Regions from separate parts of the Lysinibacillus sp. NPDC097287 genome, predicted to be linked through region 2. Evidence: riboswitches for the same ligand, from Rfam matches in the RefSeq annotation. Region 2 holds a riboswitch; each other region holds the start of a gene.
What was found. A riboswitch is a leader RNA that binds a small molecule or an ion and turns the genes downstream of it on or off. The one in region 2 is predicted to bind cyclic di-GMP.

Region 1 (8,564 bases), on a different contig from region 2:
CGTTTTTATCATCTGCTATTTGACCTAAAACTAAGTTCGGCATTACGCCTTTTTCATCAGCATCAACAAAAATTTGAATTGTTTCGCCAGGCACTACGTATCTACCAAAAGTTTCTAGAGAGAATGATGTTCTTGCAATCTGATGCTCTCTTGCTTCTGTACTAGAGTTTCCTCGCTGAGAAGCTGTTACCGTTGCTTCGTTAGCAACATTTACGTTGTACAATACATCTTTTGCAATATTTAAGTTTACTTGTAATTGTTCCATTAATGGGCGTTTAGCAACTTCTGCCTCTAATTGGTTGATCACGCTCATTGAAGCAAACTCAGGCTTTAATTCATTCATTAAGCCGTTCGTAAATAGATTGTTTATTCGCTCTTCTAGGACATCTTCCTTATAAAATGCTAATTCCGATAAAGTTGCCCAGTTCTGATTTGATTTCTTGAACTTAAATTTAACGCGTTTAAATGTAGTAGGTTTGAATTTAGCTTCCACTAATCCAGCAACCATATTATGTTGACCAGTTGCTACTAGTTGATAGGTATCTCCTGTAGAAGTCTGAGAAGCATAAATTTCGAACTCTTCAGCAAACCCTTTTCTGTCAGATGTTCTTGCCCCGTACATGATTCTATTTAGTTCTATTGCCTCTTTAAATTCTACTTCTACTTCATTTGTGAAATCCGTTGAATTACTCTTATTTGTTTCCCAATAAGTATCTAGTTTTCCATCAATAGCATTTCCAATTACTGCAGTACTATAATTCCCACCGTTGTTTCGGATACCCTTTATGTTTTCAAGATTCACTCTGAATAATGCAGAATAATTTTCATTAGAATAATGTTCAAATGTTTTTGTTATAGCTGTTGTAGCTTCTAGTTTTTCTTCATTTATTAACGCTTTAGCGTTCTCAATATCCTCTTTAAACTGTACGTATAATGGATGTGATTGAGCGATCTTCTCTAAAACTTCTAATTTTTCAATAGTATTGAATTCATCTGCGACTTGATTACGATTTTCATCCGTAAACAGATTCTCCATCTTATCAGATACAACGTCTTCTTTATAAAAACCAAATTCTGCAGCACTTGCCCAATCCTGGTTTGCCTTATTAAAAACAAATTTCAAACGCTTAAATTCTGTAGGTTTAAATTGGATTTCAACGATATCACCTGTAGAACCTTTATATTCACCAGAAGAAACTAATGTAAAATCATTACCTTCTTCTGTAGATGAACTATGTATTTCAAACTCTTGTGCAAAACCTTTACCTTTTGCACTGGACTGGCGGGCAGCATATACAATGCGATTTAATGAAGTTGTTTCGTTGAAATTAAAGATAACCTCATTAGTGAATGTTGCATTATTTTGCTTACCTGTTTCCCAATGGGTATTCATATCGCCATCAATCGCCTTTTCAAGGGGAGATCCAGCGTAATTTCCACCATTGTTAGTTATCGAGATGATATTAGATTTATCTACTTTAAATACTTTATTATATGTATTTAATAGGCCATTTCCATATAAATAAAACTTGCTGACACTAGCATCACTTGCTTGTTTAAGGGTGCTACCCACTGTAGTTGTTGTTACTCTTGTGTCTTGATTTTGATCTGCTAAGACATTAATCGGAGCTCCGACTAAACTTAAAGCCATGGCCGTGACTGTTGCAATTTTTACTACCTTCATATATATTTCCTCCTGATGAATTCATCCTAAGAAACACATAAAAAAAACCACTCTAAGAGTGGCTCCTTTTCCTATAAAATTCCCATAAAAAATAGTGCTACACTTTTTATGAAAATTTAAAATAACAAAAAGTAATATGTACTCTTCGGCAACTGGCTGACATAGTATTTAACCTTAGTCCCTATAGCTTTGCGTCCCTAAATTTCTCTAGGTTTGCCTATTCAATTTTTATACTTCAAACAATAGCATATTAAAATTTTGCCCCCAAGAACAATTCGCACTACATACTCCCCCTCCCAACAAAGGCAATATCGCTAAAACATCAAAAATTTGTCAAAAAAATCTATCTATTTTAATAGAAAACACTTGTTATACATACATATATTGTTAATATATTCGTACAAATGTATATAAATTAATTGAATAGAATTTCATTGTAAATTCGCAATACCTTAAGTTTGACTATTTGAATGCTCCTTCTTCCACTAACCCACCAATTAGTTGAAGGAGGAGCATTCTCTGTTATCCGAAGGAATCTCAAGAACCCTAAAACTCAATTTTGACTTGTACTATCTAGGACATACCTTATTTGACAAAAGTAACAACCCTTTGTTAACATCAAGTTGTTACTTGTTAATTTTTAGGTTAAATTCATTCTATTACTATAAAACAATACAATAAGAAAGGGAGATTTTATGAAATTTAAGAGATTATCGAAGTTAGGATTGGCTTTAGGATTAAGTATAGTATTAGCTGCCTGTGGCTCAGGTGATGAAGACACCAAAAATAAAGAAGTCAACCTAACCTATGTGGAATGGGATACTGAAATTGCTTCTACACATGTAATTGGACAAGTACTTGAGGATTTAGGATATGATGTTACACTAACACCACTTGACAATGGGATTATGTGGGAAGCTATATCCAAGGGCGAAGTTGATGGTATGGTGTCTGCTTGGCTTCCACAAACGCATGCCCCACAAGTGGAGAAGTACAAGGATGATTTAGACGATTTAGGTGAAAATTTAACAGGTGCAAAGCTTGGCATGGTAGTGCCTAGTTATATGGATGTGAACTCTATCGAAGATTTAACAAATGAAGCTGATAAGACGATTACAGGCATTGATCCAGGAGCAAATATGACACTAGCTACAGAAAATGCTCATAAGGTTTATCCAAACCTTGACGGTTGGACGGTACTTACCTCTTCTGGCAGTGCAATGACAGCAGCACTTGGTCAAGCAATTGAGAAAAAAGAAGAAATTATCGTTACTGGTTGGTCTCCTCACTGGAAATTTAATGCTTATGATTTGAAATATTTAGATGATCCTAAAGGTGTATACGGAGATGAAGAATATATTGGCACGTTTGCACGTAAAGGGTTTAAAGAAGATAATCCGGAAGCATACAACGTTCTCGATAACTTCCACTGGACTGCAGAGGATATAGAAAGTGTTATGTATGATATTATGGAAGGCACTGACCCTAAGGATGCAGCAAAAAAATGGATTAAAGAAAATGAAGATAAAGTTGCTGAATGGACAAAAGATGTAAAGTAATACGAATCACAAAGTTTTGATAGTGTGTATGGGCTTCCAACAGTGTAAACATTAAAATCAATGCAAATATAAAACGTATTGGATTATATAATATCCAATACGTTTTGTTTATTTCGATGATCGAATCTTTGAAAAAGGAACCCTATTGCTAAAGGTCCCAACGTCATTTATTCCGTTCATCTAAACAAGATATTTAATTCTCTCTAAGAGAAATTAAGCTTCTATTTTGGATCAGGTTTTCAACATAATAATTATTAATAATAATTCTATATGCTATATTAAACACAAGGATTTACGAAAGGATGTTATTTATGGCTAAAAGTGTAGTACTAGCTGAAAAACCGTCAGTAGCTCGCGATATTGCGCGTGTACTGAATTGCAATAAAAAAGGAAATGGTTATCTTGAAGGAGATAAATATATTGTTACGTGGGCTCTAGGCCATCTTGTAACATTAGCTGATCCAGAAAGCTATGATGTGAAATATAAAACATGGAATTTAGAAGATTTACCAATGCTACCAGAACGTCTAAAATTGACGGTTATTAAGCAATCTGGTAAACAATTCAACGCCGCTAAATCTCAATTAACACGTGGCGATGTAAATGAAATTATCATTGCGACTGATGCTGGGCGTGAAGGTGAGCTTGTGGCACGTTGGATTATCGAAAAAGCGAAAGTAAATAAACCAATTAAACGTCTGTGGATATCATCTGTAACAGATAAAGCGATTAAAGATGGTTTCGCTAATTTAAAACCTGGTAAAGCATATGAAAACTTATATCACGCAGCAGTAGCACGTTCTGAAGCAGATTGGTATTTGGGTCTGAATGCAACAAGAGCGCTAAGTACAAAGTATAATTCTCAATTAAATACAGGACGAGTTCAAACACCTGTCGTAGCAATCATCGCCAAACGCGAAGATGAAATAAAACATTTCAAGCCACAAACATACTATGGTATCGAAGCTCAAACAGCTGATAATTTAAAACTAACGTGGCAAGATAAAAACGGTAATAGCCGTAGCTTCGAGAAAGATAAAGTCGATGCAATCGTTAAAAAACTTGGCAACAAGGATGCTATTGTAACTGACATAGATCGCAAGCCTAAAAAGACGTTTTCTCCTGGTCTTTATGATTTAACAGAACTACAACGTGATGCGAATAAAATATTTGGATATTCTGCAAAAGAAACGCTAAATATTATGCAAAAGCTATATGAGCAGCACAAAGTATTAACGTACCCGCGTACAGATTCACGTTATATCTCATCAGACATCGTTGGTACCCTTCCTGAGCGTTTAAAAGCGTGCGGATTCGGCGAATATCGTTCTTTAACAAATAAAGTCTTGAACAAGCCAATAAAAACTTCGAAATCATTTGTAGATGATAGCAAGGTATCCGATCACCACGCCATCATTCCAACTGAAGGTTACGTAAATGTCTCAGCTATGACCGATAAGGAACGTAAAATTTATGACCTAGTTGTGAAACGTTTCTTAGCCGTTCTTTTCCCTGCTTTCGAGTACGAACAGCTAACATTGAATGCAACTATTGGCGATGAGAAATTCGTTGCGCGTGGCAAAACAATCATTAACGCCGGTTGGAAGGAAGTATACGAAAACCGATTTGATGATGAAGACCAAGGTGAAGATGTAAAAGAACAATTACTGCCTCGCCTTGAAAAAGGGTATACATTAAAAACAAAATTAATCGCGCAAACATCTGGTCAAACAAAGCCACCTGCACGATTCAATGAAGCGACTCTACTAACAGCGATGGAAAACCCTGTGAGATATATGGAAACAAGCGATAAACAGCTTGCAGATACATTAAAATCTACTGGTGGACTTGGTACGGTTGCAACTCGCGCAGATATTATTGAAAAATTATTCAACTCGTTCATGATTGAAAAACGTGGTGGTAAAGAAATCTACATCACTTCTAAAGGTCGCCAGCTACTGGATTTAGTTCCAGAAGAATTAAAATCCCCTGCTACGACAGCTCAGTGGGAACAAAAACTAGAGCAAATCGCGAACGGCAAATTAAAAAAAGAAACATTCATCAATGAAATGAAAAATCACACAAAAGAAATTGTTTCAACGATTAAAGCAAGTGATAAGAAATACAAGCATGACAATATCTCAACAAAGTCTTGTCCAGATTGCGGTAAGCCAATGCTTGAAGTGAACGGCAAAAAGGGCAAAATGCTTGTGTGCCAAGATCGCGAATGTGGTCACCGTAAAAATGTAGCTCGTGTCACAAACGCTCGTTGCCCACAATGTAAGAAAAAGTTAGAATTACGTGGTGAAGGCGACGGTCAAATTTTTGTATGTAAATGTGGACATCGTGAGAAATTATCTGCATTCGAGGCTCGTCGTAAAAAAGAAGGCGGCGGTAAAGTAGACAAACGTGCGGTGCAAAACTATATGAAACAGCAGAACAAAGAGGAAGAACCATTCAATAATGCTTTTGCGGATTTATTGAAGGGTATGAAGTTTGATTAAATGCAATAATGGAATTAACCATTTTTAGCATAGCCAATTAAACTTCGTAAAAGTTATTTTCCAATAGTGAACCTTCCCTTGTGTTCACGGGTACTAAAGTTTTATTTTTAAATACTGGCTGTTTTCTCGAGTTTTTCTAAATAAGATTTGAAATAAAAACAGACTTTGTTTTATAAAACATGGAGAATCAACCCTGTTATTTTTAGTGCAATGTTTCACAAATAAGAGGAAATAGATTATACTGAACTAACTATCTTATTCAAAAAGGAGGAATTTCCAATGACTGAAAATAATCAATCCGAAGCGCCAAAAAAGAAAATCAGCCTGCAAGAGGCAGTGAAGCAACAGCTTGCAAACAAAAAGAACCAGTCCTCTGCTAATAAAGGAAAAATGAATACCGACCTTTCAACAAAAAAAATGAAAAGCCAGCAAGTGAAAAAAACAAGCAATACCCGTAGAAAAATGGGTGTTTAATGAACGGGCGTCATATTACTAGGCATAGCTGTTGATATTGCTTTAAAAAGGGTTGAAAAAGTGATGTATCATTTAAGATATTCTTACCAAATCGGGTACCCTTCCCCACAATATTAAAGTGAAGCTAACGATTGAACCTGTACAGGAAATTCATTCTAAATAAAAGAAGTGAAAAAGCATTCAAGGCCATGGGTTAATCCCCCAGCTCCCTGAATGCTTTTTATTATTTTCTTCTTTTCAATTTATAAATTATTTAACTAAACTTTTGGGTTAGTAAATCAACGATTGCTCTATTGAACAATCGCCCTCGTTTAATATCATTTTATACTTCGGCGTCAATTGTATTTTTATATGAGTTGATATTTTTTATCGTTAATTTTACTAACAAAAACCCAAGGACCATAGCTAGTATTAAATAATTGTCCCACATATTAAACCAATCGCTTTACCATTTATGTCGTTTCCTTTAGCTCCTGCCATTAAAATAGAAGAGCTTGCAAATATCCGTAGTGCGTTATGTTTTTCTAGACTCTCAAATACCTTCAGTTATTTTCGCATACTCTAAAACACCAAACATATATTGAAGTGCTAGGTTCTGCAGTTAAACGGAAAGGGGAGGACAAGAAATGCAAGCTCGACATTTTAAACCTAGGTATACGATTACTGCTGCTATTATCGTTGGTTTATCACTGTTCATCGGCTATGCAATCTATGTAAATTTCATTGAAGTGCCTTAAAACGAATCGGACTCCGGCTTAATTATAAGTGAAATAAACAATGCTATAGCTCCAAGTAATCCTGATGAAAAATGGCATATGCATCAATGGAATGGACCACTTATGGCGGCATTTTTTATTATCGCACTATGGTGTGCCCCACTCTTATTCAAGTTGGTGTGAGGTATTAACTGGCACAAAACATGGCAACAAAGTTTATATACTTAAATTAGGTGGTACCGGGGACCAGCTATCTGTTTTCACAGCAACTGCATATCCGTTCATGGTGATCAAGGTGTAAATGGACATAACGTCCCTAACCTACAATTAAGTAATTTTGCTGACGACAACAATAACATTGTTGGTCGCACCACAAATAGTGGTACCTCAATTCTCTCTATTTAAAGATATATTTTCGCTAGAAGAAACCGAGGCTGTCTCCAAATATGTAAGTGAGATAATTACACAAAAAGCTTAGTTATCAATATTCATATAAGAAATAATTCCTTGTGATGATGTGACACTATATCACATCATCACAAGGAATTTTTTATCCCAAAAATGGTTACTGCACCTTCCTAATCTAAGTAAAATGAGCCATTTGGACAAGTCAGTAATTAAGCAAACACCTGATTTCTAAAGAAAATTATTAAATGTGAACATATCCCCCTTCGAATTTTCAGAAATTTCAATCAAGTATATTTTATACAAAAATTTTATAATATACTTATTTATGTAAAAATAAATATACATAAATAAAACGGGGGTGTGGTCATCATGAAGTCAGTGCGAAACAAACTTGTCAGCTTGGCCTTAATTGTTATTTTAATACCCACATTATTAGTTGGCATCGTCAGTTATTTTATTGCAAAAAGTGAGCTCGATGACGCAGGCCGGCTTGGTCTTGAAAACGGGACATATGCAATGGTAAATATGATTGCAGAGCTTGATAAACAAGTAGAGAAAGGGCAATTAACATTAGAAGAAGCCCAAGAGCAAGCAAGAGTGCAAATTGTTGGTCAAAAAACAGGAGAAAAAACGAGGTCAATCGATAACCCTGTAAAGTATGGCGACAATTTCTATTTTTACACCTTTACTGATGATGGCATTATTAAAGCTCATCCAAACATCGAAGGAGATAATGCTTTTGATTACCAAACAGGTGATGGACGCTATTTTATCCGTGAGTTAATTGATGTGGCGAAAAAAGGTGGTGGGTTTGTCCGTTATGACTGGCCAACTCCAACCAATCCCGACGAGGTAGCCCCTAAGATTACATATGCGGCAATGGATGAGCATTGGGGCTGGGTTGTAGCTGCTGGAACCTATGAAATGGATTTTAATATCGGCGCCAAGAAAGTACTCTTTTATACGTTGATGATGACACTAATTGCAACGTGTATCGGCGCCGCACTCTATTGGTTCTTCTCGGGAAGAATGACTTCCTATATACGTCGAATTATGGTGATGACTTCAGATATCGCCAAAGGGAAACTGACGGGTGAAGACATTACAATCATTACGAATGATGAACTCGGTGTACTTGCCAGTAACGTCAACAATATGAAATCTAGCTTAAATGAAATGGTCAGCAACACAAGAGATTCTGCTGAAAAAATGAGGGTAT
Region 2 (8,564 bases):
TTTATTGGTAAATAAAATCCAACAATATTACAAAGATATTACACCACAAAATAAAGTTCTAAAATACTTTTATAAAAGCACCGATTTTCTACTTCGTGATACAAATTCCATTTTTACTTTTGAGTTATTACGTAACACAAATGAAAAATTAAATATCGTTATTTTGTGATAATATTATTTTAGTCAAAAAAGTACTAGATTTTTGAGAGGAGTAAGTTTCCAGTGAAAAAAAAGTGGTTACTTCCAGTTTTTGCATCTTTCATGTTTTTTACAGGTGTTGGAATAAATGATGCAGAAGCAGCGACAATTACAGAATTAACAAATACAGCAAAATCATATATTGGAACTCCCTATAAATATGGTGGTACAGATATCAATACGGGTATTGATTGTTCAGCCTATACACAAATTGTATTCTCTAAATTGGGAATTTCATTAGATCGCAATACAAGAGCACAATATCAACAAGGTACTTCTGTATCGAAAGCTAATTTACAAGAAGGCGACCTAGTATTTTTTAATACTACAGGAGCCGGTATTTCTCACGTAGGCATATACATAGGAAGCGGTAAATTTATTTCATCTACAACAAGTTCAGGTGTTGTAGAAGATAACATAAACGATCCATATTATTGGGGATCTCGTTACATAGGTGCAAAACGAGTTGCAAACTTCACTGCACATGAAATGGAAGAAGTTAAAGATGCAGGAATCGATTTTAGTATATACGCATCACGTGGCGAAGTAGCTCTTCAACTTGCTAAAGCCTTAGGATTAGATACAAGTAACACAAATTCAAGTTTCCCAGATGTCAAACCATCTTCTAAGTATGCCGGTGCTGCGGTAGCCCTAAATAAACTTGGCATTTTTAATGGCGATTCGAATGGGAAATTCAATCCAGGCTCTCCGCTTACACGCGCTCAACTAGCAAAAGTATTAGTTGAAGCATTTGATTTACGTCTACAAGGACAAGCAGAAAAATTCACAGATGTTCCTAGCTCTCATTGGGCAAGTAATTATGTAGCAATCCTTTCTTCAAATAAGATTACGACAGGAAAAGGCGATGGTACATTTGGGATAAACGACAAAGTAACATTAAAGCATTTAAATGTCTTCTTGGATCGTTTGACTAAATAATTCTTCTATTATTAAAGAAAATTTTGCTCTTTAATGTTATTTGTACCTGATTTTAATCGAGGCATTGCTTGCAAACAAATTTTTGGTATAGGAACAAAATATCATATAAAACTTCGAAGGGTACTTCTCTATCACATAGTAGAAGTACCCTTCTTTTAGCCATTTTCCTTTAAAACCTTACCTATACTGGTATGGCTGTTCAGATATACAATCTAAAAAGCCCAGAATAAATTCTGGGCTCGAAAACACTAAATGCTTCTAGCTGATTAAAACTGTCGGGCTTTCGCTTCACTTCTCAAGAGTCGGTTATGCAGAGTAATCTCCGTTTCACCATTTACTTGAGATTTCGAATGCTTAATCCTTGTCCAGTTACGGTGGATTTTTTGAGATTTTGGGTCTAAATGTTCAGGCCTACTCATGCTCCATCCTCCTCATCAATTTAGACTTCATCAGTGAAATCTTTATTATTATGGCTACATTACGTAAAACTATACAGTCAATTTATTTTTTCTGCACTTTAACCTTACCTAGTGCTTTAGATCATTTCAATTTTCGAATTGCCGAACTTTAGATTGATTTTAGTTAACAGGTCTGAATTACAATCAATTACGATATGAAACGGAGTTGGCGGAAATATTACCGCTCCATGATCTCTTTCAATAATCCACTCCTTTATTGCACTATCCAAGCATTCAAGGAATGTATCTAATTCTTCTTCATCATGTAAGCAAATCATGTCAAAATCCTTAATAAATAAAACATATTTGTTACTCTCTGGCCACCCAAATTCAGTAAAACATTCCTCAAAAGCATCCCAATTATAGCCAAAGTAATCTGGGAAGTTTAATTTTCTTGAAAATTCCTCAAATAGACTTTGTTTGTCAGTACATTTTATTCCCTCAATGATTGTAGTGAACATACCTGCATCTTTTTTGTAAACTTCATTAACTAGTTTAAATTGATTAATCAACTTTTCAACGTCAAATGTAAAATGTACATATGGTTCATTTAGACAGTTAATGTTTTTTACAATTACTTCCATTAAAATCACCTTTACTATTTGCTAACATTAATTCAGTTGTGCCGTATCCACTAATCCCTCAGAATGTCATCTTAACTCTAATAATGTATCTTATCAATCAATGAAATCTCAGCTGCTTTTTATCAAGTTTGCCTAAAGGTGTATAGGGCATACTAGCAACGAAGACAATAGCTTTTGGCATTTGGAACCTCGCCACTCTTGGACGTAACCATTCCAGTAGTGCTTCTTCCGTGAGTTGAGTATTTAATGGCTGTACAAATGCCTGCAACCTTTGTCCAAATTGCTCATCGTCAATACCGATTACGGCTACAACTTCTACTTGAGAATGTTGAATTAGGACTTGCTCAATTTCAATTGGATAGACATTTTCACCAGCTGAAACCACCATATCATCTGTTCGCCCACGTAAAAAATAGTACCCATTTTTATCTCGAAAACCTAAATCACCAGTTTCAATCCAGTACTTTCGTTTATTTTGCATTGACCACCTGTTTTTAATGCAAAACTGACCTACTGTATCATCTTCAACTGGATTATTATTTTGATCCATTACCATTAATTGAACACCCTCAATTTTTTTACCAATAGTGTTCGTTGCATATCGCAAGTCCTGTGGTGTTGCAATCATATTCAAACCGGCTTCAGATGTTCCGTAAAGATTGTATAATACCCCGCCCAATTTACTAAAAACCTCTTCTACAAGCTTTGGATTAAGCTCTGCACCGCCCGAAGCAATACAAGTAAGAGAAGTTAAATCGGCCGCATTGGTTTTTAACATTTTATGTATCATTAACGGCACTACTGAAACTACTTCAACATTATGTTTACGAATGAGCTGACACGCCTCTTTCGCATGAAAGCCCTGACTAATAACAACCTTCTTTCCTAACGCAATACACGAAATTAAGATGGCTATCCCATACCCATGGAAAATAGGTGTTGCAATATATGCAGTTTGACATTTGAAAAGCTTCAATTTTGTCAATATCGCTAAGAATGGATTTAGAAAATTAAAAAGTGATGGCTTATGAGCGACTTCCTTCGATTTCCCTGTAGTCCCACTTGTCAGCAGTATGATTTGACCGCTAGAACATCGTGGTAATTTGTATTTATCATCAATCCTCGAATGCAACAATTGATTGATTGCTAGTAGGTCCTTATGGTAACTCAAAATCTTATCTTTCATGTACTCCGAATCTTCAAGAAAATGACTCAGTTCAAAATCATAGATCAAAAAATCAAAGTTATGCTGATGAACTAATTGTTTAAATTGCATTTTACTCATTTCTGTATTGAGTAAATATATGTCTAATCCTAAGCGTGACGTCGCAAAAATGGCTCTCACCATTGAAGCATGGTTTCTACATAAAAAAGCTACTTTTTGTCCTGCTTTCAATTTATATTTGTCTTTGAAAATAATTGCAAGTTTTTCAGCCTCTGATTGCAATTGTATAAAACTGACAGTTTCATCACCATCTACTAACGCAACCTTATGACTATAGGTTTCCCCAGCTATTTTCAACAAGGTCATCATATTTATTCCATTATTAATAATTGAAGCTATTAAACTGTATATCCCTACTGGCGTAAGTAATTTCATATGATATAAAACTATTATTAACCTAACGATCACCCTTTCCCCTCCTTCTCAAAACGGTAGGCATCACAGCTTCCCAAATCCCTCTAAAGAGGAGCGATGCCCACTGCCCAAAAATTAACCACCACGGTCTATATATCTTCTTTTTGGTATACATAGATTTACAGATAATTTTCGCCACATGACTGGGGCACATAGCTGGCATTTTTTTATATGCGGCTGTTGGCGCAATCATTGGCGTTCTCACTAACGGAAGATACAGAGTAGTTGTGGATATTCCCATTACATTCAGCTCTGGTAATGCTGAGCGAAACCAGGTGTCAAAGGCTGACTTTGAAGCCTGATATGCAGCCCAGTAAGGCATTGGTAGTAACAAAGCATTAACTGTCGATATATTGATAATTTGACCGTTATTTTTCTCAAGTAGCGGAATGACAGACAACATCAATTGAACCGGTGCAAGATAATTGATTGCTATCGTTCTTGTAAAATCATGATAGCGATTTAGTGAATGCTTTATAGAGCGATTAATTGATATACCAGCATTACTAATTACGATATCTACGCCTTTTGGTAGTTGATGAATAAATAAAAGTAACTGCGCCATCTCCTCCATATTTCTTAAGTCTGCCCTAAAAATGCTAACCTTCGCAGTCTTCTTTTCGATTGCATCTTTAATTGTTGCGAGCTTTTCCTCTCTTCTTGCCACTAAAATCAAATGAACATTTATATCAGCTAATAGATACGCTACCTGCTCACCTATCCCTGAACTAGCACCAGTTATCAGAATTGTCTTTCCTTTTACTGTGCGTTCCAGCTTCTCTTTATTTAAATTCGTTGAAAAAAATAAAAATCTCTCTAAAAGATTATATTTAAGCATACATAACAAGCCCCTTTTCGTGTTATTACACGGTAAAAACAAAGAAACAGATTTAATACAACATGCAACTTATTTCACATTTTGAATGATTAAGCTTGATTTTATTGTACATTGGTTGGAAAATAAATACATGTAGATATGCATGTATTCTGCAAACTTGTGTTATTTAATTTTAAAAGAGCATATAAGGGTTCAAAAAATTGATCCCATCTATACGTCAAAAGAATTTTATTGATAAACCGTACTTTCGGCATAAAAAAAGACCCAGAATAATTCTGGGTCCGTGGTCACTTATTGCCTACAATTGACTATAACTGGTTCGATTCAGCTTCAGATCTTTAGCAATAGCTATACAGAGTAAACTCTGATTTACCATTACATCTAAGATTTTTTGAAGCCTACTCCTTAATCAGTTGTGGCGGACTTTCCTGAGATTCTTGGTCTACCGGCTTCGAATTACTCATGATGCATCCTCCTCATCAAATTAGATTAATAAGAGTTACCTCAATCAGTATGAGCTGATTACAAACAATTTATACATAAACATATCGCTATTTTTTTCTCCGACGATATGAATCAAGAATACGCTGAGAAACTTAAGCGCCGTGATTAGATCGAGAAATGCTCATTAACATATCAAATGTTACACGTATTAATCCGTTAAAAAAATCCCTTTAGTTTAAGTACTGCCCTGTAATATTTAAATTCCACCTTTTTCGAAAACAAAAAAAGACCCAGAATAATTCTGGATCTCTTAACACCTATTGCCTACAATTGACTATAACTGGTTCGATTCAGCTTCAGACCCCAAGCAATAGCAATACAGAGTAAACTCTGAAGGACTAATTCACATGAGATTTTTTTGAAGCTTACTTCTTATTCAGTTGTGGCGGACTTTCCTGAGATTCTTGGTCTACCGGCTTCGAACTACTCATGATGCGCCCTCCTCATCAAATTAGATGAATAAGTGTTACCTTAATAATTATGAGCTACTTACAATAATTCTATACACGCAATGATAAAATTCCTCACTTTTTGTAAAATCAAAAACATTTCTCTCTTTCAACATAAATAATTTGAATAATTAGGGAAATCATATCAATCATTACTAGTTCCTCTAATTAATTCTCAATGATTTATAATAAAAACAGGTTATACTTTTTCAATTTTTAACGCTACTAGATTCATTGCTTCATTTACTAGTTTTTGCATTGTTTGTAGTTCATCATCGCTAATCTCTATTAGTTCCTCGAACATTTCAACAGACTCCCTGGAGATAAAGGCGATCTCTTTAATTGTTTTCATTATCTGCTGGGAACTAGAAGATAATTCTTCTGTACTTGCTGAAGCATTTAAATTATTTTCAGCAATGATCTCTGTAGTAGCTAGAATCTTTTTGAACATGGTACCTACTTCTACTATGGTTAAATTGGCATTTGAAAATTCTTCTGTTCCCTGATTCATGGATTCTACAACTATTCCAGTTTCTTCTTGAATATCCTTTACAATTTTTGATACTTCTGAAGAAGAGAGACGAGTTTGTTCTGCCAATTTTCGCACTTCATCAGCAACAACCGCAAAGCCTTTACCGTGTTCACCTGCTCGAGCTGCTTCTATTGCAGCATTCAATGCTAATAAATTAATTTGTTCTGAAATTCCTGTAATCACTTTTACAATGGTCCCAATTTCATGTGATTTTTCTCCAAGAATTTTTATCGCATCAAATGTTGCATTTATCGTTTTATTAAACTGCTCCATTTTTTCCATAGAGCCCTTTAACATATTGTTACCTTCTTGCGTCAATTCTAACGTTGTATTCGATTCTTCTGAAATTTGATTCGATCTTAGAGATAAATCTTCGATAGCCTGTGTCATATCTTCCATAGATACGGAGCTTTCTTCTATACCTACTAATTGTTTCTGTAATCCTCTACCTACCTCATCAATTGCTGCTCTTACAATATCCGCCTTCTCTGAAGCATATTCCCCGCTTTCAGCAAGATTTTCTCCTATTGCGGATACATTTTTTGAGTAAGAAAGAGACTTCTCTCTATCACGACTGAAAAAATCAATTAGTTGATTAAATACAGTATGGTCAGAACTTCTTTCCGCAACTTTGCTTGTGATATTCCCAGCTGATAATTCCTTCATTCCATTTATTATTTCAATACTATGAGGATGTTGTTTTACCGAAAAATATCGATAAGCAAAATACACTGATGTCCCCATTAAGATAACAATAATACATAATAAAATAGCTTCCATTATAAATACCCCCTTTTCTATCTATTGGTACTATCGTGATATAGAATGAGATACTTTTTCGATAAATGTACCTTTGAATTCAATTCTTTCAAGTATATTCCTAATTTGCACTTGTGCAATTTTAGAAGAAGGTTGTACTACTAACATATCTCTAAAACCTAAATTAGAATAAAATTGTATCGTTTGCTCCAACTGCGGTACAACTTTTGATGGGACAGGTGTTTGGTGAGTTGCATCTAAAACAAACGTATATGCATTTCTTGATACTTTATTAATCGTATCGTTTAAATCAATCAAATAACCTTCTACATCTTCCTCTCTTATTAGTCCATGTAGCTGTACATGTACTTCCTTCGAGACCTCATTTATCGCCATTTTGTATTTCTTCTTATCTACGACTATCATCTTCGATCACCTTTCCAGCTAAAATTTGTTATATGTCATTGTTACATTTGCATATTTTATGATAAGAGTCCAATAAAAAAAGCCATCCCAAATATAGATAAGGATAGCAAAAAATCGCTTATTATCAATATTCTTGGCAACCCGACTATCATTACCCAATGGGATTTAGACTCGTGGCTTTGCGTCCTTACCTTTCGATAAGTTTGCCTTTTCATTTAAGGAAAAACAGTACAAATATTACATTGATATATTATAACAGTATAAATTACTTGTCACTTTTTGTCGAACAAATTTTTCCTTTTCCATTGTATTTGATGCAAATAATATGTTCACGTCATGTCACAAAGTACTTTTATAGCGCTTGTTTTGTTTATTTAGCTGTTTTACAAAAAGATTCTATAAAATTCGGCTTAAATACTCCGAAAAACAATTTTTACCGTTTCGGGATAATCGGATTCCCTTACATATTCAACGACACCTTCCCTAAACTAAAATGAGCACGATACTTTACTATACTTAATGCTCAAATTCATTATTCTTTCACTGTTAGGTTCTTTTCTTGAAACACTTGTTTAGCGATGGTTAACGCATTTTGCACACGCGGGAAACCTATGTACGGTACTAGTTGTAGCAATGCTTCCACGATTTCAGTCGGTGTTAAACCAGCATGTAAACCACGCGTTATATGTGTTTTTGTTTGTAGTGCGGCACCTTGCGTGACAACGGCTGTGATCACAACTAACGCACGACTTTTGGCATCAAGTCCAGGTCGTGAATACACATCACCATATGCAAATTCAACAATCATTTTACGTAAATCTGGCGCAATATCAGCTAAAGCATCATGCTCCACCATACGCGTTGCCTCTTCTTCTGTCACATACTGCTTAATCGTTTCAAACCCCTTTGTAAAACGTTCACTCATTGTAAATCCCCCCACTAAATGGTAGCATATTTTTCACATACAAAGACCCCAATTCCACGTCTCCGGAAATGGGGATTGTCCTTCACATATGTAAGGTGCTCTTTTTCGATTCACCCTCTGGCTCTATCCGAAAAAGGAAAGTGTGTTTTTCATAGTGCCTCACGGGACATCTTTAATGAAATATCTATGCAAAAGTCACAAGGACATGCACGCAAGTAGAAAAGTGCATTTGCGCCCGTCAGCATGCGACAAGCGCTGGAGAGCCCGAAGCGACCTCGAGCATGCGGCGCAAATGCCTAGACATGAATTAGAG
Region 3 (8,564 bases), on a different contig from region 2:
TCACAGGCTCTTTCCACAAAATACTTCCTTGATCCATCAACACAACTGAATGACAATATTCTGCGATAAACTCGGCATGATGCTCGATAACAATAATCGTCATACCTAACTCTTCATTTAACTTTTTCAATACCTCATACACTTCTTTTGCATGCTGCGGATCTAGCTGTGCAACTGGTTCATCAACAATAAGGATTTTCGGTTTCATCGCAAGTACGCCAGCTATAGCTAGTAAGTGTTTTTGTCCACCACTCAGTTGCCAAATAAATCCATCAGCGATAGAAGCAAGACCTGTTACTTCTAAAGCCCACATACCCCGTTCTTTATAATCCGCCAAACCATAATTTAACGGCACAAAAGAAGCATCATCAATGACTGTCGGTCGCATAATCTGATTTTCGAAGTCTTGATAAACATACCCGATGTCTCTTGATAGCTCAGCAACTGAAAATTTAGAAGTTTGACGATCTTCAAGTTGCACTTCTCCTTCAAAATCACCTACATAAAACTTAGGAATAAGTCCGTTAAATGTTTTACATAGTGTAGATTTACCAGAACCATTCCCACCTATAATGGCTACAAATTCTCCCTCATGAATCGTCAAACTTACATTCTTTAACACTTTATCTTCTGCACCAGGGTACGTGAAGGTGACGTCTTTTACCTGAATTATCGGCTTAACCAAGATTTCCGAACTCCTTTGAATTGTTTTTAGATTTAGAACGCATCACCCCAAGTACGATAAGCGTAACGATCGCCGCAGATGCAATCGGTACCCAAATAAACCATTCACCAAAAGTCTCTAAAAATTCAGGTTCCCATTCACCAAATGCCCAATCTGTTTCTGATAAGAATTCAGACAAAATAGCAACAGCCGCAAGAACAACTGAAGTAACGACTAGTTTTGGTGTAACAATCTGACCTAAAGAATATTGCACTTTATTGTTTCTCGGCTTCATCCCTAATAGCGGTTCGATTTTGCCATATAAGCGCGGTACTAAATACAAGGTTGGCAATAAGGCAAATAAAATACCCGAGAATAAAAGATCGTTTAGCAGGGCTACCCCTTCAACGATGACAATACTTTCTGCTAAACCTGAGACAGCTTCGAACTCTTCAACACCAACCCATACTTTCCCGATATCAACGATAGTTCCTAATAAATGATGGACAAGGAGACCAGCAAATACTGCAAATGTAACTTGTCTACGATTTAGTGGATTACGCACTAAAATCCCTGCAATAAACATCCCTAACGAAAAAGTAATAAATTTTTCTACTTCTCCAATACCACCAAACTGTCCAAGCATTAACTCACCAAATATAATTTCTCCAAGTGATGCGCCAATCGCAGCATAAAAAGGATGGAACAAAATACATAATGTTAATGGAATAAATGCAAAATACTCTACAGATAACTCAATGACCCCTAATTGCACTGAAGGAATTAACTCCGTGAACATGTTCGATAACCCATACAGCGACATTGATAAAATGAATACCATCATTTTTTGTGACTGCGTCAATTGATACGTACTTTGAATTGACATAATTTCCTACCCCCTTTGTTTGATAGGTCAAGTATATGGGTGTACTGTAAATGCCGTGTGTATAATTCGAAAAGGTTATGTAAATATTTTTTCAACCAAAAAATAATGAAAAATATTTTTCATTTATGATTTAAAATATGATATAACTAGAGTGCAGATAGGAGGCAGAACATGAATCAAAAACTTTTTGAAGATCAACCTTTAACACCTAACGAAAAAACGATTGCCGATTACATATCAAAAAACGGTGTGACAATATTAACTTACACAGAAGATGAAATTGCAAAGGAGCTACAGATAAGTAATGCCACAGTCTCTAGATTTTGGCGTAAAATTGGATTTAAGAACTTTAAAGATTTTAAGAATAACTATAAGGAAAAGATGGATGTTTCACCTGCCAATAAGCTCGAACACATAATGGAACAAGTAGATTCAACAACCATTCATGCACAAATGATGGCTACTAGTATTAAACATCTGGAGTTAACACTGGCTCAGTATAATACAGAGAGTTTTCAGAAGACTGTAAAAGCTATGATAGAGGCAAGAACGATTTATATTTATTGTCCTGGTCCATCTGAAGGTTTAGGGAGCTTGTTAAATTTTCGTTTATCGCGCTTCGGATTAAGGATTAAAATTTTGCCAAAAAGCGGGCATGAGATATATGAATCTTTATTGCATTTTTCAGCTGATGATGTGTTATTCATGTTTGGTTTTGTAAAGCTACACCCTGAATCACGTGTATTGCTGGAGCATGCAAGGAAGCTTAGCATGACCTCCATTGTTATGACCGACTGCTTAGTATCTGATTTCAATGCATATGCAGATTGCTTATTATTCGCAAGTAGAGGTGAGCTTTGGGAGTTTCATTCGATGATTGCTCCAACATTTCTCGTAGAAAATATTATTATTGCCATTGGAAAAGAAACGTCTGAACAGTCGATGGAAAAACTCGAAATGTTGGACACTATACGAAAAGAATATAAAGATTTACTACCACGATGATTACTTTTTTCCATGAAATAAGTAAAGGGTTGTCACAGAAAGTCAGATTCCACTGATTTTCCGGACAACCCTAGAATATAAATTTCATGCTTATTTTTGTGCTGAGATTATTAAAAACATAGGTCTTCGAAGTTCATCTTTCATCTCAGGGATACTCTCTAACATTTCTTCAGATGGTTCCGGTTCCTTAACTGCTTTTATCGTAAATCCAGCATCTATTAAGTCATTTAAATATGTTGAAAACGTGCGATGATATTTGATGACGTTTTCTGTTAAGAATGTAGTTTCTCGTATACCCTCTGATTGATAATTATCTACTGCCCAGTGCAGACGATCCCCTTTCTCGTCATAATACCAATCTTGTTCATCACGTGATGTAAAGATGGGATGCTCAACTGAAAAAACAAAAGAACCACCAGGCTTTAGATATTTGTAGACTTTCTTGCAAATTACTTCAAACGACTTAACATAATGAAAAGCCAATGAACTGATTACCACATCAAATTGTTCGTCTGAAAAATTAATGTCTTCAATTGGCATCCTTATATAAGAAATCAGAGGATCATCTGTCTTTTCACGGGCTTTTTGAAGCATCTTTTCCGATATATCGACACCTATTACAGCACGTGCCTGTTGCTCACGAGCATATCGGCAATGCCAACCAAAACCGCAACCCAAATCAAGTATACTTTTATCTCGTAGCTCTGGTAGTAGTGCCTTTAATACGTGCCATTCCCCCGCACTTTCGAGTCCGTTGATGGATCGGGGCATTTTTTCATAGGCAGAAAAGAAATTCTCATCATCATACTTATTTTGTTTCATCATGCATTACTCCTCTTTATGGCAAGTTCACTTCTTACATTTATAAACACTAAGGTAGTGTGTACTTTATTTTCTTGGTAAATTCACTTCAAATGTTGTACCGACATGTAATATACTGTTCACACTTATTGTACCTTTATGTTTTTCTACGATTGTTTTTACTATAGATAGACCTAAACCTGAACCACCTAACTGTCGCGTTCGAGACTTATCTACACGATAAAACGGTTCAAATATCATCGACAATGCTTTTTTAGGTATGCCCATTCCCGTATCCGAAATCGTAATTGTTAAAACATCATCATGGACGCTCGTACCAACCGTAACTGTTCCATGAGTATCATTAAACTTCACTGCATTTTCGATTAAGTTAAAGAACACTCTATATAGTAACGTTGGATTGCCTCTTATTTTTTCATTACAAATGTCCACATGAATATTTGTGTTCTTCTCCATACAAAGCGGTTTTAATTCATCTATGATTGCTTCAAATACATCTTTCAACTCTATGTCGTGGAAAAGTTCCTCCGCCTCCTCAGAAGCTAAAGCTAGTAGATCGTCCACGACTTGTATTAACCGTTGGGTACTCAGTTCTGTAATATCTACATTTTCCTTATAATCCTCAATTGTTGGTGATGGATCTAGTTTCAACACTTGTATTCCTGATTTTATGATTGTCAGTGGTGTTTTCAGTTCATGTGCCGCATTTGCAGCGAAACTCTTTCGATACATAAATGATTTTTCTAGGCGATCAAGCATTTTATTGAAAGAAATAGCCAAATCCCCAATTTCATCTTCTGTATTTATGTTTTCAATACGCTGGGAAAGACTATGCTCACCTATACTTTTAACGCTCTTACTTAGGTCACTTACTGGCTTTAAAGCTTTACCCACGAGTATATATGTTGCACCGATACCAACGACAATAATAGCAATCATCCACATAATACTTTGAACGTTAAATTGCTTTTGCGCTTCTTTAACCTCTACGCTAACAGCTAACCCTTTAATCGAATCCTTATCAATAATTTCTGTATTAAAAGGCTGGATTTGCTCTACAGACTCTCGATTGAGCATCTTTCCAGTTATATTCGGTTGTACAAACTTATTATCAACATTATGAATCGATATGAGTGTAAGTAAAATTGTGATAGCCACCAAAATACAGCCAGTCAACAATGTTAACCTAAATCTCAAGGTTAGCTTATTCATTTGATTCTTCCTCTAACTTATCTGAAATCATATACCCGTGCCCACGAATCGTCCTAATCACTTCTACGTCCGACAATTCTTTAATCTTTTTCCTTAAGGAATATAGATGGAATTTTAATGAATTTGAAAACAAATCCACTTCACTATCCCATGTATGTTCAATTATTTCCTCTGAGCTTATTACTTCACCTCTATGCAGCATTAAATACTCTAAAATAGAAAATTCTTTTTTGGTTAAGGTAATCGGTAAATCTTTCACAAGCACCACTTTTTTTGCGCTATCTAGTTTGATATGCGCACAGGATAGTACACTATTTTCTTGCGTGAAAGAACGCCTCAGTAAATTACGTATTCGAGCATCTAATTCTTGAAAATCGAAAGGCTTTACTAAGTAATCATTTGCCCCAGTATCAAGTCCTGTAATCTTATCTTGAATACTCGAACGTGCCGAAAGGATTAGTATTTTTATGTCGACATTTTCACGCCGAATTCGTTTTAAAACTTCCATCCCATCGATTTTGGGCAAATTTAAATCCAGTATTACTAAGTCATATTCATTAATCTCCATAAATTCAAGTGCTTCTTCGCCATCAAAAACTGAATCGACTGCATATCCAGATTTCCTCAATCCTTTAGAGATAATATTTGATAGTGTAATTTCATCCTCTATTAATAATAGTTTCATTTAAACTCCCCTTGAAATGCTTATAAATTACTGAAAACCATGCATCGTCTGCATGGTTTTCAGGGTTAAGTTGTAATGCGCTTAATCTTCTTATTCACTTTGTTTTAAATTTTTATTCTCTTTCGAATACGTACTTTCCGAAAACTACTGATGTTCGTAACTTACTTGACGATTTCCTTCATCATAAGTTCTTTACCTTCAGATTCTGTTTCCAGTTCTCCATCTTCAAAGGTCTTTAATTCAGCACTTAGTTCTTCTACACCCTCAGATTCATCTAAAACTTCTTTGTTAAGTAAAATTTTGCCCTCGGACCCAGTCATCATCGTTCCTTTTTCAAAAGTTTTAACTTCCATAGAAATGTCTTGTGTATTTTTTTCATTATCTTCAGTAGCAGCAAATGCAGAAACCGCTGTAATACTCATCAAAGCTGCCGTAGCCAATCCTAAACCAATTTTAATCTTTTTCATGTTATATACCTCCTACAATATTATCAAATTTCTGTGCTTTACAACTGAGATTAAGCATACTGCATGGAAGGTTAGATTAAAGTTAGATTTTAAATTTCTTAACTACGTATTTTAACACTATAATGGTGCATTGATTTGGGTACTCCTTTTAACTCAAGTACCCCACTGTACACTAAATATCTAATTCTGTACTCTAAATAGAAGATATTAACGAACATATTCCTTTGTTCTAATATCTCCCCAATAACTTGTCCAGTCTTGATAAAATCTTTGATGATTTGCTCATTATGTAGCTTCTCAATTGCACGTAAAATTAGTGAATCGATGTAGTTTTCTGGAACGCTTTTTAGTTTATCTTTATCCCATATACGTAGCACTTCTTTAGTCTGTAATAATTCTGTCCATTCTCTTTGAAATTGAAGCAGAGCCTTATCTATAAGAGGACTCTTCCCTCTATTTTTTTCAAATAGCAGTCTTAAATCATCTGGTTCAATTTGACCTGTATGGGAAATTTGCCGATCTTTATCTTTTGACGTTATAAGTTTTGGATAAAGTTCCGTGGCGTTTATAAGATAAATCTCATTTTCTTTATTCTTCAATACGTCCAAAATATAAAGTATGAACGTATACTCATCTGCATTATGCCCATACCAGAGATAAATAGGAACTTGACTTGGTATATCCTCTATTTCTCGTAGCGTATTATTCAACTTATTTTGATAAATATACTCTTCCTGTTCGTAGTTGATATTTTCCTCTAGCCATTCACTTCGATAAGCTTTTCCCGTTCTACAATCTAAGTTCCACAACGGTCCAATAGAAAAGTCGTCTGGGAATCCCATTACAATTTTAGGTCTTTCTAGTCCTACGCTTAAAGAACCTGCTGCAGATTCCGAGGAAACAAGATGTACTGCACTAGGTCTACCGCTCAGGTCCTTTGGGAATTGAGACAGGTTCAAGAATTGGCGACGTTTTTGAATGTGATGATTTATTTCTTCTACCATCATGTTCAAATCATCCTGAGAGAAATAGCACCCTCTGCCTTCAAGTGGTTTGCTAACTTCGTGATCAAACGTTTCAAATTCATCTTTATGATTGATTTCGAAATTCTCCAATTTGCCACTTCCAAACGCATTGGAAATTGATAAATAATTTTGAGTTTCAATTTTATAGACAAGAACTACATTTGGCTCCATCAAAAAATATATAAATAGACCATTTACTTTGGTTTTAATTATCAGCACCCCCTACCTAAATTTCACATTATCTATCCTAAAATCACTATGTTCATTGACTATCCTTAGATACTGTTAATTTGCAATAAAGTTATATCGATGTATAAACTAATTCACCTTTATAGATTTGCACGAAATATTTACAATATATGCATTTACACTCCATATTCCCCATTAAATTAGATAGATTAATTTGCCAACTTTTTGATATTTTAGCCATATTACCTGCATTTATAGTAGTAAAATATAGTACGATTTGTTCTTGGGAGCAAAATTTTAATATGCTATTGTTTGAAGTGTAAATCAAATAGGCAAACCTAGGGAAATTTAGGGACGCAAAGCTATAGGGACTAAGGTTTATTACTATGTCAGCCAGTTACCGAAGAGTACATTCTACTTTTTGTTATTCTATATTTCCATAAATAAGCAATGTTATTTTTATGAACAATTTATAGGAAAAGGGAACTACTCTTGTAGAGTAGTTTTTTTATGTGCTTCTCAGGAATAAATTCATCAGGAGGAAATGTAAATGAAAATAGTTAAAATTGCAACAGCAGCGGCTATGGCTATAAGTTTAGTCGGTGCCCCAATTAATGTTTTAGCAGATCAAAATCAAGACACAAGAGTAACAACGACTTCAGTAAAAAATAGCATCAAACAAGCAAATAATGCTAGTGTCAGTAAGTTTTATTTATATGGAAATGACTTACTAAATACATATAATGAAGTCTTTAAAATGGACAAATCTAATATCGTATCAATTACGAACAACGGAGGAAACTACCCTGGTTCTCCCCTTGAAAAGGCGATCGATGGCGATATGAATACCCATTGGGAAACAGGAAAGCAAAATAATGCAACATTCACAAATGAGGTTATATTTAATTTCAATGAAACAACTTCATTAGATCGAATTGTTTATGCCGCACGTCAAGCTAGCGCAAAAGGTAAAGGTTTTGCACAAGAGTTTGAAATCTACAGTTCAACTACAGATGAAGGTGATGACTTTACATTAGTTTCTTCTGGTGAATATAAAGGTTCTACAGGAGATATCGTTGAAATCCAATTTAAACCGACGGAATTTAAACGTTTAAAGTTTGTCTATAAAAAAGCAAATCAAGATTGGGCAAGTGCTTCAGAATTCTTATTCTATAAAGAAGACCGTGTATCTGACAAAATGGAAAAACTATTTACAGACGACACATTTAGTACAATCAGCAAAGAATTTAATACGCCTGATGCATTAAACCAATTAGAAGAAGAAGTAAAAGATCATCCACTATATCCCCTATTTAAAGAAGATATAGAAAATGCTAAATCTCTTTTGAACCAAAAGGTAATTGAAGCAACTACAGCAGCTGTTTCAAAATTAAAAAGCTACGGCACAAACTTTGATAATGCCTATAGCGAGGCGTTTAGAATGCCAAATTCTAACGTATCGAAGGTAACTACAAATGGTGGTAGCTATCCTACTACAAAACCAGAATTTATGTTAGATGATCAACCAAACACGCATTGGGAAACAAATAAAAACAATGATGCGAACTTTACAAATGAAGTTGTATTCGAATTAGAAAATGCAGAAGTG

Region 1: it holds a riboswitch for cyclic di-GMP, as region 2 does, so the genes downstream of both, ACIQ2D_RS12710 (NPCBM/NEW2 domain-containing protein) here and ACIQ2D_RS05150 (hypothetical protein) in region 2, are expected to answer to the same signal.
Region 3: it holds a riboswitch for cyclic di-GMP, as region 2 does, so the genes downstream of both, ACIQ2D_RS11490 (NPCBM/NEW2 domain-containing protein) here and ACIQ2D_RS05150 (hypothetical protein) in region 2, are expected to answer to the same signal.

The regions. Positions count from the first base shown of each region.
Region 1 is NZ_JBIWCX010000008.1:46,001-54,564, forward strand. Features, by position in the region: gene ACIQ2D_RS12710 (NPCBM/NEW2 domain-containing protein) at 1-1,684, opposite strand, end outside; cyclic di-GMP riboswitch class I at 1,829-1,912, opposite strand; gene ACIQ2D_RS12715 (glycine betaine ABC transporter substrate-binding protein) at 2,380-3,243, shown strand; gene ACIQ2D_RS12720 (DNA topoisomerase III) at 3,555-5,747, shown strand; gene ACIQ2D_RS12725 (hypothetical protein) at 6,027-6,221, shown strand; gene ACIQ2D_RS12730 (methyl-accepting chemotaxis protein) at 7,715-8,564, shown strand, end outside.
Region 2 is NZ_JBIWCX010000002.1:439,663-448,226, reverse strand. Features, by position in the region: gene ACIQ2D_RS05180 (C40 family peptidase) at 223-1,137, shown strand; gene ACIQ2D_RS05175 (YpzG family protein) at 1,404-1,556, opposite strand; gene ACIQ2D_RS05170 (barstar family protein) at 1,673-2,179, opposite strand; gene ACIQ2D_RS05165 (AMP-binding protein) at 2,277-3,812, opposite strand; gene ACIQ2D_RS05160 (SDR family NAD(P)-dependent oxidoreductase) at 3,802-4,656, opposite strand; gene ACIQ2D_RS05155 (methyl-accepting chemotaxis protein) at 5,809-6,921, opposite strand; gene ACIQ2D_RS05150 (hypothetical protein) at 6,952-7,326, opposite strand; cyclic di-GMP riboswitch class I at 7,459-7,544, opposite strand; gene ACIQ2D_RS05145 (carboxymuconolactone decarboxylase family protein) at 7,859-8,251, opposite strand; gene argH (argininosuccinate lyase) at 8,559-8,564, opposite strand, start outside.
Region 3 is NZ_JBIWCX010000007.1:47,304-55,867, reverse strand. Features, by position in the region: gene ACIQ2D_RS11530 (ABC transporter ATP-binding protein) at 1-685, opposite strand, end outside; gene ACIQ2D_RS11525 (DUF8171 family membrane protein) at 678-1,553, opposite strand; gene ACIQ2D_RS11520 (MurR/RpiR family transcriptional regulator) at 1,722-2,555, shown strand; gene ACIQ2D_RS11515 (class I SAM-dependent methyltransferase) at 2,646-3,377, opposite strand; gene ACIQ2D_RS11510 (sensor histidine kinase) at 3,444-4,589, opposite strand; gene ACIQ2D_RS11505 (response regulator transcription factor) at 4,582-5,274, opposite strand; gene ACIQ2D_RS11500 (hypothetical protein) at 5,436-5,741, opposite strand; gene ACIQ2D_RS11495 (DUF1835 domain-containing protein) at 5,840-6,856, opposite strand; cyclic di-GMP riboswitch class I at 7,277-7,360, shown strand; gene ACIQ2D_RS11490 (NPCBM/NEW2 domain-containing protein) at 7,506-8,564, shown strand, end outside.